Regions from separate parts of the Acidovorax sp. GW821-FHT10E03 genome, predicted to be linked through region 2. Evidence: predicted binding sites of a transcription regulator. Region 2 holds the regulator's gene; the other holds the start of a gene.
The links. The regulator sigma-54, encoded in region 2, starts transcription at its own class of promoters, with help from an activator protein. The targets are predictions, from matches to a motif close to TGGCANGNAANCTGCTTT.
Positions count from the first base shown of each region.

Region 1: the regulator sigma-54 is predicted to act here: its motif matches at 3,198-3,215, upstream of AC07OD_RS24205 (TorF family putative porin).

Region 1 is NZ_JBWKMU010000015.1:90,755-96,560, reverse strand. It holds gene glcE (glycolate oxidase subunit GlcE) at 1-191, opposite strand, end outside; gene amt (ammonium transporter) at 469-2,007, opposite strand; gene glnK (P-II family nitrogen regulator) at 2,044-2,382, opposite strand; gene AC07OD_RS24205 (TorF family putative porin) at 2,430-3,161, opposite strand; gene AC07OD_RS24200 (YifB family Mg chelatase-like AAA ATPase) at 3,380-4,924, shown strand; gene AC07OD_RS24195 (MarR family winged helix-turn-helix transcriptional regulator) at 5,080-5,580, shown strand; gene AC07OD_RS24190 (acyl CoA:acetate/3-ketoacid CoA transferase) at 5,610-5,806, opposite strand, start outside.
Region 2 is NZ_JBWKMU010000009.1:29,002-34,807, reverse strand. It holds gene AC07OD_RS16720 (THUMP domain-containing class I SAM-dependent RNA methyltransferase) at 1-417, opposite strand, end outside; gene AC07OD_RS16715 (acyl-CoA thioesterase) at 414-896, opposite strand; gene AC07OD_RS16710 (RNA polymerase factor sigma-54) at 988-2,577, opposite strand; gene lptB (LPS export ABC transporter ATP-binding protein) at 2,750-3,535, opposite strand; gene lptA (lipopolysaccharide transport periplasmic protein LptA) at 3,532-4,188, opposite strand; gene AC07OD_RS16695 (thiol:disulfide interchange protein DsbA/DsbL) at 4,399-5,055, opposite strand; gene AC07OD_RS16690 (SPOR domain-containing protein) at 5,135-5,779, opposite strand; gene argS (arginine--tRNA ligase) at 5,789-5,806, opposite strand, start outside.

The DNA of each region.
Region 1 (5,806 bases), on a different contig from region 2:
GTGACGACCAGTTCGCTGGGCTCGTAGCTCACGATGCCGCGCAGCACGCGGGTGTCGAGCACCTCGCCATGCAGCGCCAGGCCATGGAAGTCCTTGGTGCCCCCGCCCCGGATGCGCAAGGGGGTCTGGTCGGCGGCGGCGGTGCGCACACGGTCGGCGATCTGGGCAAGGGCGAGGTCCATGCCTTGCATCGTAGCTCCAGCGATGTCCGGCGCCACGCGGAGAGCGCGTGAATTTTTTGAACAGCGCGCGTGCAAATGGCTCGGGACCGCCGGGAGGGATGTCTGCGGACGTGTGCTCTGGGCGTGCATGCCAGAACAGAATGCAGACAAGCGAGTCCCCCCGCCCGGTACGAAAAAAACCCGCCGTTGCCGGCGGGTTCAACAACCAAAGGAGCGACTCGCTTGTTCTTGTTGCGACGCCACGGTGCCACCAGACACCGCGGCGCGTCGGGCGCACCGGCCTGCTTCAGCGGTTGTACGCTGTTTCGCCGTGCGAGGTGATGTCCAGGCCTTCGCGTTCGTCTTCTTCCGAGACCCGCAGGCCCACCGTCAGGTCGACGATCTTGTAGGCCACGAAGGAAACCACGCCCGACCACACGATGGTCAGCAGCACGGCCTTGGTCTGGGTCCACACCTGGGCGGCGATGGAGTAGTCGGCGGAGGTCACCATGGTGGCGGTCACCCAGTCGGCCACGTAGCCGGGGCCACCCAGGCCAGGCGCATTGAACACGCCGGTCAGCAGGGCACCCACGATGCCGCCGATGCCGTGCACGCCGAACACGTCGAGCGAGTCGTCCGCGCCCAGCAGCTTCTTGAGGCCGTTCACACCCCACAGGCAGGCGAAGCCGCCCACGAGGCCGATCACCAGCGCACCGCCGATGCCGACGTTGCCGGCAGCGGGCGTGATGGCCACGAGGCCGGCCACGGCACCCGACGCCGCACCCAGCATCGACGCCTTGCCGCGCATCAGCGCTTCACCGATGGACCATGCCAGCACGGCGGCGGCGGTGGCCACCAGCGTGTTGATGAAGGCCAGGGCGGCAAAGCCGTTGGCTTCCAGGGCGGAGCCGGCGTTGAAGCCGAACCAGCCCACCCACAGCAGCGAGGCACCGACCATGGTCAGCGTCAGGCTGTGGGGCGCCATGGCTTCCTTGCCGTAGCCGATGCGCTTGCCCACCATGAACGCGCCCACCAGGCCCGCCACGGCGGCGTTGATGTGCACCACGGTACCGCCGGCGAAGTCCAGCGCGCCCCACTGCCAGATCTGGCCGGCCTTGCCGGTCATGGCGTCGGCCACTTCCTTGGAGGCGTATGCGTCAGGGCCCATCCAGAACCACACCATGTGGGCGATCGGCAGGTAGCTGAAGGTGAACCACAGCACCATGAACATCATGACGGCGCTGAACTTGATGCGCTCTGCGAACGCACCGACGATCAGGGCGCAGGTGATGCCGGCGAACGTGGCCTGGAAGGCGGCGAACACCACTTCCGGAATCACGACACCCTTGCTGAAGGTGGCGGCGTTGGCGAACGTGCCGGCGGCGTTGTCCCAGATGCCCTTCATGAACAGCCGGTCGAAGCCGCCGATGAAGGCGCCGCCCTCGGTGAAGGCCAGGCTGTAGCCGTAGATGAACCACAGCACCACGATCAGCGAGAACGTGACCATCACCTGCATCAGCACGGACAGCATGTTCTTGCTGCGCACCAGGCCGCCGTAGAACAGCGCCAGGCCGGGCAGGACCATCAGGATCACGAGGATGGTGGAGGTCATCATCCAGGCGGTGTCGCCCTTGTTGGGGACCGGAGCGGGGGCTTCGGCGGCGGCGGCCGGTGCAGCGGCGGCCGCGGGAGCAGGGGCAGCCGCAGGGGCTTCAGCGGCGGGAGCGGCCGCCGCAGCGGGCGCGGCGGCGGCCGGCTCGGAGGCGGCGGGCGCCTGGGCCAGGGACAGGTTGCCCATGGTCAGCAGGCCCAGCCCCAGAATGAAGGAAGCAAGCAGTTTTTTCATGGCGTTTCTCTTCTTGGGTGTGATGCGGCCGGGCCCTTACAGGGCTTCCTTGCCGGTTTCGCCAGTGCGGATGCGCACCACCTGCTCCAGGTGGGTCACGAAGATCTTGCCGTCGCCGATCTTGCCGGTGCGCGCGGCGCTTTCGATGGACTCGATCACGCGGTCCACCAGGTCATCCGCCACGGCGGCTTCGATCTTGACCTTGGGCAGGAAGTCGACCACGTACTCCGCGCCGCGGTACAGCTCGGTGTGGCCCTTCTGGCGGCCGAAGCCCTTGACCTCGGTCACCGTGATGCCTTGCACGCCGATGTCCGAGAGTGCTTCACGCACCTCGTCGAGCTTGAAGGGCTTGATGATGGCTGTCACCATTTTCATTTTGGTTCCTCCGACGATGGGCGCACCCGGCGCCCATCGAGACTTGCTTACAGGGTTTTGGTGAGCGTGACGATCACGCGCGACTTGTTGACGTGGCCGAAGAAGGCCTTCTTGTTGGCGCCCACCACGGCGGCGCCCAGCGACAGGCCGCTGCCGAAGTCATACGCGCCGCCCACGCTGTAGTCCATGTAGTTGGGCACGCCCAGGTCCTTGATGTCGCTGGCGAAGCGGGTGAAGCCCACCGAGGCCTTCAGGGTGACGCTGGGAGCCACTTCCTGGGCGAACGCCAGGTTCAGGTAGCCGGTGTTGCGGCCCTTCAGACCCGAGCCGGACTTGGCGCCGGCCCAGCCGAAGTAGTCCTTGGAGATGGTGTGCGAATACTTGGCGGTGAAGGGGCCCATGGTGGCCGCGCCATACAGCTCGGTGGTGTTGCCGTTGGCATTGCCGGGGTAGATGTAGGTCAGCGCGCCCAGGTCCAGGTCGGCGCCGCCGGCCTTGAACTTGTAGCCGCCGTACAGGTCGGCTTCGAGCGAGTTGTTGGCCAGCCAGTCCACGCTGGAATTCCAGTTGCCCACGTACCAGCCGGATTCGCCGAAGGCATAGTCAAAACCGCCTTGCAGCGCGGGCTTGAGGGCCTTGGCCTTGGAGGCGTCCTGGTCCTGGCCACGGAACTTGTAGTTGGTGGTCAGGCTGACGTTGCCGGTGAGCTGGGCGCTGGCCAGCAGGGGAAGGGATGCTGCAAGGGCAACGCCCAGGGTCTTGATGATGGCGCGGGTCATGTTTCCTCCGGTTGGACAAAGTAGGGACGAGCGCTTTAAGCACGGACCGTGCCACGCGGCGCAATACATCCGCGCGCGCCGTTGCTTCGCGTTACAACGATCCCCGGTACAGTGGGCATCAGCACCGTGCCACGGCCATACGCACGCTATTGGTGCATGGCGCCAAGGGCCCGCGCGGGAACGCCATAAAACGCACCCATCTGGGGAGGAATCGCTTCATGAGTCTTGCTTTGGTGCAAAGCCGCGCCCTTCTGGGGCTGCAGGCGCCGTCCGTCACTGTCGAAGTGCACCTGGCCAACGGCCTGCCCAGCTTCACCCTGGTGGGCCTTGCCGAAGTGGAAGTGAAGGAAGCGCGCGAGCGCGTGCGGTCGGCACTGCAGAACGCGGGGCTGGAGTTCCCCCACAACAAGCGGATCACCGTCAACCTCGCCCCCGCCGACCTGCCCAAGGATTCCGGCCGGTTCGACCTGCCGATCGCGCTGGGCATCCTGGCGGCCAGCGGGCAGCTGGACGGCGCCAGCCTGTCGGGGCACGAATTCGCGGGCGAGCTGTCGCTGTCGGGCGAACTGCGGCCGGTGCGGGGCGCGCTGGCCACGAGCCTCGCGCTGCAGACGCAGCAGATCAGCGCCGTGCTGGTGCTGCCGCCCGGCAGCGCCGAAGAGGCCGCCCTCGTGCCCGCCGCGCAGGTGGTGCGCGCCCGGCACCTGCTGGACGTGGTGCGCGCCTTCCTGCCACCGGGCAGCGCCGCGGCGGGCGATGCCTCCGTGGACAACGATGGCTGGACCCGCCTGCAAGCCACGCCGATGGCGGCCGCAGCGGCCTCCCTGGACATGGCCGACGTGAAAGGCCAGGCCACGGCCAAGCGCGCGCTGGAGATCGCGGCCGCCGGAGCCCACAGTGTCCTGATGGCTGGCCCGCCAGGCTCGGGTAAGTCCATGCTGGCCCTGCGCTTTGCCGGGCTGCTGCCGGCCATGACGGTGGACGAGGCGCTGGAGAGCGCAGCGATCGCCAGCCTGGCCGGGCGGTTCCGCCCCGAACTGTGGGGGCAGCGGCCCACGGGCACGCCCCACCATACGGCCAGCGCGGTGGCCCTTGTCGGAGGTGGATCGCCGCCCCGGCCGGGCGAAATCTCGCTGGCCCACCACGGCGTCCTCTTCCTCGACGAGCTGCCGGAATTTCCCCGCGCCGCCCTCGAGGCGCTGCGCGAGCCGCTGGAGACGGGCCACATCACCATCTCGCGGGCCGCGCAGCGCGCGGACTTCCCCGCGCGCTTTCAGATGATCGCGGCGATGAACCCCTGCCCGTGCGGCTTTCTCGGGTCCACGCAACGCGCGTGCCGCTGCACGCCCGACCAGATCAACCGCTACCAGGGCAAGCTCAGCGGCCCGCTGCTGGACCGCATCGACCTGCATGTGGAGGTGCCCGCCCTCCCCGCCGAGCAACTGGTGCAGGCCCCCGCGGGCGAGCCCACCGCCGCCATCCGCGGGCGGGTGGAACATGCCCGCGCCCTGGCGCTGGCGCGGCAGGGCAAGGCCAACCAGGCGTTGCAGGGCCAGGAGATCGACACGCACCTGCGGCTGGACGATGCGGCCGCCAGATTCCTGAACACCGCCGCCGCGCGGCTGGGATGGTCGGCCCGCAGCACGCACCGTGCGCTGAAGGTGGCGCGCACCATCGCCGACCTGGCGGGCTCGCCCACCACCGAGGTCATCCATGTGGCCGAGGCCGTGCAATACCGCCGCGTGCTGCGCAGCCCCGCTTGAGGCGGGTGGAGCCGCGTTTTTCGATTTCGCGATATAGCTATATTTTTAGTAGCAAAAGATGTATATAAAATAAGCGGCAGCGGCGAAAGGGAGTCAGAAAGTGGTCTTGCCCGATGCGTCGCCAAACCCGACCTTGCTCCGGCACCCATCGCCCCATGTCCAGCGCCCGCCCCTTCAGAAACCCACCGCCCCCCGCCACCGCGCTCTCCACGCCGGAGGCCGTGGACACCAGCTTCCTGCGCACGCTGGTGGGCTACAACGCGCGCCGTGCGTCGCTGGCGGTCATCGAGGTGTTCATGGAGCGCATGGCGGTGTACCGCCTGAAGGTGGTGGAGTTTTCCGTGCTGTCGCTGGTGGCCCACAACCCGGGCATCACCTCGCGCCAGCTGTGCGCCACGCTCAATGTGCTGCCGCCCAACCTGGTGGGGCTGATCGCCGCGCTGGAGCGGCGCGGGCTGATCGAGCGCCGCCCGCACCCCAGCGACGGGCGCGCCATGGGCGTGCACCTCACGCCCGCGGGGGTGGAGCTGACCGCGCAGGCCGAGGAGACCGCCGCCCAGCTGGAAGTGGACGCCACGGCGGGCCTGACCGCCGCCGAGCGCAAGACGCTGATCCGGTTGCTGCAGAAGGTCTATTCGCCGGACCCCGCCTCCTGAGAGCCCGCGCAGGGTTGCTCCGTTCCGTATCAGGCAGCGGACCTGGCCTTGGCGGCCATTGCCTGCGCCAGCCCGCCCCACTGGGCACGGAACAGGCCCGGGTCCATCATCTTCACATCGCGCATCAGGGGCTTGAACCCCATGTGCGCCAGCACGTCGCGTTCCAGGTCGATGCCCGGCGCGATCTCGGTCAGCTCCAGGCCCTCGGTGGTCAGGTGGAACACGG
Region 2 (5,806 bases):
CCACTGCGTGTTCACGTCGGGGCGCACGCCGCTCTTGGCGCGAAAGCGGTCGGCCACCGCGTCCTTGACCTTGAGCCCCGCGAAATTGAGGCTCTGCAGCGGGCTGTGCTGGGCGGTCACCTCGACCTTGAAGGTCTGGCGCGTGGTGAACCAGATTTCCCAGGCCACGTCGCTGGCGGCGGCGTAGAGGTCGTTCTCGGAGCGGTACGGGCGGTGCGCCAGCTGCACCAGCACGCGCTGGGCCAGGCGGCTGTGCAGGTTCAGCAGCAGCGCGTCGCGCCACGAGGCGCGCAGCAGCACGCCGCCCCGGCCCACCAGCAGGTCCTGCCCCGTGAGGGCGGTGATGCCATGCACCTCGTCGGCCAGGAAGCCCTCCACACCGGCGGCGCAAGGGAGAAAAAGTTGGAGTTGATTCATGACGATGGTGAGGATACGCGCTCGGAAAGTACGTGTGAATCCGGCGTGCCGGCACGGGCCAGCAGCAACTGGCGGATGGAGTCCGGGATCGGCGCCACCTTGCGGTCGGCCTTGCCGATGAAAACGATGCCGATCTTGCCGCGCGCCACCTCGCGGCCCGAGGTCTTCTCGGTCATGCAAAAGACCAGGTCGAACCCATAGCGGTTGAAGTCCGCAGGCGCCATCTCCACGCGCATGGTCTCGCCGTGGAACCCCTCGGACTTGTACTGTGCCACGATGTCTCCGACCACGATGGACAGCCCGCCCACGTCGGCCTCGGGGTAGCCGAGTGACTGGAAAAACCGCACCCGGGCCTCGGACACGAGGCTCAGCAGCTGCGCGTTGTCCAGGTGCCCGCCCTGGTTGACGTGGCTGATGTAGATCTGCATTTCGGTGGCGAAACCGAAGTGCGCGGGAAGGTCGAAGACGATGCGGGCCATGGACGGGGTGGCGAAGTAAGAGGGAAAGACGGCAACGGAGCGGAAAAATGGGCCACCAGGCGCATGCGCCGCGCACACGCCCGCACGGCGCCTACAGCGCCTTGCGCAGATTCGCCGGCGCGATCTTGAGCGCCTCGCGGTACTTGGCGACGGTGCGGCGCGCGCACTCGATGCCCTGCTCCTTGAGCATCTCGGCGATCTGGCTGTCGGACAGCGGCTTGGTCGGGCTCTCGGCGGCCACGAATTGCTTGATGAGGGCGCGCACGGCGGTGCTCGACGCATTGCCGCCGGTCTCGGTGCCCAGGCCCGAGCCGAAGAAGTACTTGAGCTCGTAGGTGCCGATGGGCGTGGCCATGTACTTGGCCGTGGTCACGCGGCTGATGGTGGACTCGTGCAGGCCCAGCTCGTCGGCGATGTCGCGCAGCACCAGCGGGCGCATGGCGAGTTCGCCGTGGGTGAAGAAGTTCTTCTGCCGCTCCACGATGGCGCGCGAGACGCGCAGGATGGTGTCGAAGCGCTGCTGGATGTTCTTGATGAACCAGCGCGCCTCCTGCAGGCGCTGCTGCATGCCCTGGTGGCCCTCGCCGCCCTTGTGGCCGCGCAGGGCGCCGGCATAGATGTCGTGCACGCGCAGGCGCGGCATCACGTCGGGGTTGAGCTGCACGATGAAGTTGTGCTGCCCGTCGCGGCCATTGGCGCGCCCGGCCTTGCGCACGATCACGTCGGGGATGATGATGTTGCGCTCCACGTCGGCGAAGCGGCGCCCCGGGCGCGGCTCCAGCCGGGCGATCAGCGCCATGGCGGCGCGGGTGCGCTCCTCGCTGTCGCCGCAGGCCTGCGTGAGGCGGCGCACGTCGCGCCGCGCCAGCATCTCCAGCGGCTGCTGGCACACGCGCAGCGCGGTCTGCACGGTGTCGGGGTCGATGTCGCTGTCCTCGTCGGCGGCCAGCGCCTTGAGCTGCAGCGTCAGGCACTCGGCCAGGCCGCGCGCGCCCACGCCCACGGGCTCCAGGCTCTGCAGCAGCCGCTGTGCCACGGTGAAGCGGTGCACCAGTTCCTCGATCTGCTCCAGGTCGTCGGGCCCGGCCAGGCTGATGGCCAGCTCTTCGAGCGGATCCTCCAGGTAGCCATCGTCGTTGAGCGATTCGATCAGGAAGCGCAGCGCGGCGCGGTCGATCTCGGACAGGCGCAGCGCCAGCGCCTGTCGGTGCAAAAAGGCGGTCAGCGATTCGTGCGTGCGGGCCAGTTCGGTGGCGTCGGCCTCGTCGCCTTCGGCGTCGTTGCGGTTGCGGGCGGGGGCGTCGCCGCCCCACTCGGCGTCGTTGGGCGCCATCTCCACCGTGCCGTCGCCGCTCCAGTCGGGCTCGTCGGCGCCCGCGCTCGGAGTTTCAGCATCATTTTGAGCCTCAGCGCTGGTACTGCTTGCGCTGGTAGCTCCTGAAAAAATAGCATCATCCGCGCTGTAGTCGTCGGCCTGGGCCGGCGTATCGGCGGCTTCCAGGCCAAACTCCTCGCGCGGCGCCTCGTCGGCGTTGCGTTCGAGGAACGGGTTTTCGTCGAGCATCTGCTCGACTTCCTGCGAGAGTTCAAGCGTGGACAACTGCAGCAGCCGGATGGACTGCTGAAGCTGGGGGGTCAATGCAAGATGCTGCGAGACGCGCAGCGAGAGTCCAGGTTTCATTGATTGAGCGCCGCCGGGCCGCCCCAAGGCGCGAACGCCCCCTCGGGGGGCAGCGAACCACGCGCAGCGGGGAGCGTGGGGGCACCGTACCGCGCCGCCGGGCCGCCCCAAGGCGCGAAGGCCCCCTCGGGGGGCAGCGCAGTACACGAAGTGACAAGCGTGGAGGCCATGTCTACATGCGGAAATGTTCGCCCAGGTACACCCGGCGCACTTCGGCGTTGTCCACGATCTCGGATGGCGTGCCCTGGGCCAGCACCTGGCCATCGCTGATGATGAAGGCGTGGTCGCAGATGCCCAGCGTCTCGCGCACGTTGTGGTCGGTGATGAGCACGCCGATGCCGCGCGCCTTGAGGAAGCCGATGATGCGCTGGATCTCGATCACGGCGATGGGGTCGATGCCCGCAAAGGGCTCGTCCAGCAGGATGAAGCGCGGCTGCGTGGCCAGCGCGCGGGCGATCTCGACGCGGCGGCGCTCGCCGCCCGACAGGGCCATGGCGGGCGAGGCCCGCAGGTGGTCCACGCGCAGCTCCTGCAGCAAGGCCGTGAGACGCTCTTCGATGGCCTCGCGCGACAGCGGCTTGCCGTCGTCGTCCGCGCGCTGCAGCTCCAGCACCGCGCGCACGTTCTCTTCGACCGTGAGCTTGCGGAAGATGGAGGCTTCCTGCGGCAGGTAGGACAGCCCCAGCCGCGAGCGGCGGTGGATGGGCATGTGGGCCACCGAATGGCCGTCGATGCGGATGTCGCCCGCGTCGCTGCGCACCAGGCCCACGATCATGTAGAACGAGGTGGTCTTGCCCGCGCCGTTGGGCCCCAGCAGGCCCACGACCTCGCCCTTTTGCACGACCAGCGACACATCCTTGACGACCTTGCGGCTGCCATACGACTTGGCCAGGTGCTGCACCTCCAGGCGGCTGCCCGCCTGGGTGTCAGGACCGGGGCTGACGGGCTGCGCGCTCACTTGGAGCCGCCGCCAAGGCTGTTGCTGGGGCGCAGCACCGGCGCCGATGCCGGGGGCGCGGCCTCCGGCGCGGCGGTACCGGCGGGCGGGTCCTTGGGCGCGAGCACCGCGCGCACCCGGCTGCCGGGCGCGGGCGCATCGCCCGCCGCATTGGTCGCGGGGGTGCGCTTGCCGTCCACGGTGAACACATCGGTGAGGTTGTTGTAGACGATCACGGCGCCGGTGATCTCGTCGCTGAGGACCGCCCCGCGGTAGCGGCGCAGCTCGGCGCGGGTGATGAAGCGCACGTTGTCGGCCTTGCCGTCGTACTCGATGACTTCGCTCTCGCCTTCGATGAACTCGTCCGGCGCGCCCGCCACGGTATCGCGCTTCTGGCGGAAGAAGGCCCGCTTGCCCGCCTCGGCCGTGACCACGCCGTACTGGTAGCCGTCGGCGTCCTGGCGCACGTCCAGCCGCGCGCCGCGCAGCACGATGGAGCCCTTGGTCATGACCACGCGGCCCGAGAACACGCTGGTCTGCTTGAGCTCATCGTGTCGCAAGGCGTCGGCCTCGATGTTCATGGGCTTGGCGCGGTCGGCCTTTTCGGCGTGCGCCGCGCCCAGATGGCAGGCCAGGGCGACAAGCAGGAGGTGGGGGAGGATGCGGTAGTTCATAGGGCACGAATCTTGCAGGTCATTGTAGCCACCCCACGGCGTGCGCCATGAAAAAAGCCCGCATCCGCGGGCTTCTTCTTGGGGCATCCGAGGCCGTCGGCGCTTGGAAGCCGCCGCCTGCACCCGTGGAGCCGGCGCTGCCGGGCCGCCGGGTGCGTCCCCCTGGGCAGGAAGGCGGCTCACGAGGGCCACGCTTCCTTCAAGGAGGCGTCACCCCTTTTTCGCCGTGGCGGCCAGGTGCTCCACCACCTGCAGCACGTTCTGCATGTTGCCGGCCATGGTGCCATCGGTGTAGTACTTGCCGGCCACGCCCATGGAAGGCACGCCTTCCACGCCATACGCGTCCTGCAGCTGCGACGCACGGCGCACCTGGTTGGACACGGTGAAGGAGCCGTAGACCTCCTTGAACTTGGCGGCATCGACCCCCTGCTGGGTCACCCAGGCCAGGATTTCGTCGTCCTTGGCCAGCTTCTGCTTTTCCACATGGATGGCGCGGAACACCTTGGCGTGCAGCGCGTCGAGCTTGCCCATGCCTTCGAGCGTGTAGTAGAGCTTTTGCTGCGGCACGAAGCTGGCATTGAAGGCCACGGGCATGCGGCGGATGCTCATGTCCTTGGGGGCGCTCTTCACCCATGCGTCGAGCGTGGGCTCGAAAGCGTGGCAGTGGGGGCAGCTGTACCAGAAGAATTCGATCACATCGACCTTGCCGGCGGGCGCATCGGGCGCCACGGGCTTGTCCAGCCGCTTGAAGTCCTTGCCCTCCTTGAACTGGCGGGCCTGGGCCAGCGCGGGGGTGGCCACTGGCAGCGTCAGGGCGGAAGCGGCAACCGCCGAGGCGGCGGACAAAGAAAACTCACGGCGTTTCATGGCAAAGACTCTCCTGGTTCTGGTCTGGGGGATGTGAGCCATGCCCCCGCAAAAAGTTCAGCTCCCGCTGCGCGGCAGTTCAGCGCTGCACCCGCACCAGGGCCGATTCCACCCCGGCGCCGTCGAGCTTTTCCTTGAGCTGCTCGGCATCATCGCGCTTGGTGAACGGGCCCACGCGCACGCGGAACACGGCCCGCCCATTTTGCTCGCGCTCGCTCACCCGGGCCTCCCAGCCCAGCATGGCCAGCTTGGCGCGCTGGGCATCCGCATCGGCCTGGGTGCGGAATGCCCCGGCCTGCACGAAGTAGTCGAACGGGTCCAGGTTGCCCTTGGCGGCGGCCTTGGCGACGGCCAGATCGCCCAGCGGGTCGGCGCCGGGCTTGCTTTCGGCCTTGGCCGCCTCGGGCTTGCTGGCAACCGGCTTGGGCGCGGAGGCGGCCGCCCGCACTTCGGGCGCCGCCGCGGAGGCGGGCGCGGAAGCCGCCGCCACCGCCGGCGCGGGGGGGCGCGCCGGGTTCTTGCCGTACAGCGGAGAGTTCGGGTCCCAGTTCTTGTTCTTCTGGGATTCGGCGGCATCCATGTCCACGCCCCGCCCGTTGCCCTTGTTGAGGAAGGGCACCGGCACCTTGGTCACGTACACGGCCACCGCCAGTGCGGCCCCCAGGCCCACGATGACCCCGACGATGAAGCCGATGATGGTCCCACCCGTCTGTTGTTTCTTCATAGTGACTGCTTACATTCTGGCCGGAGC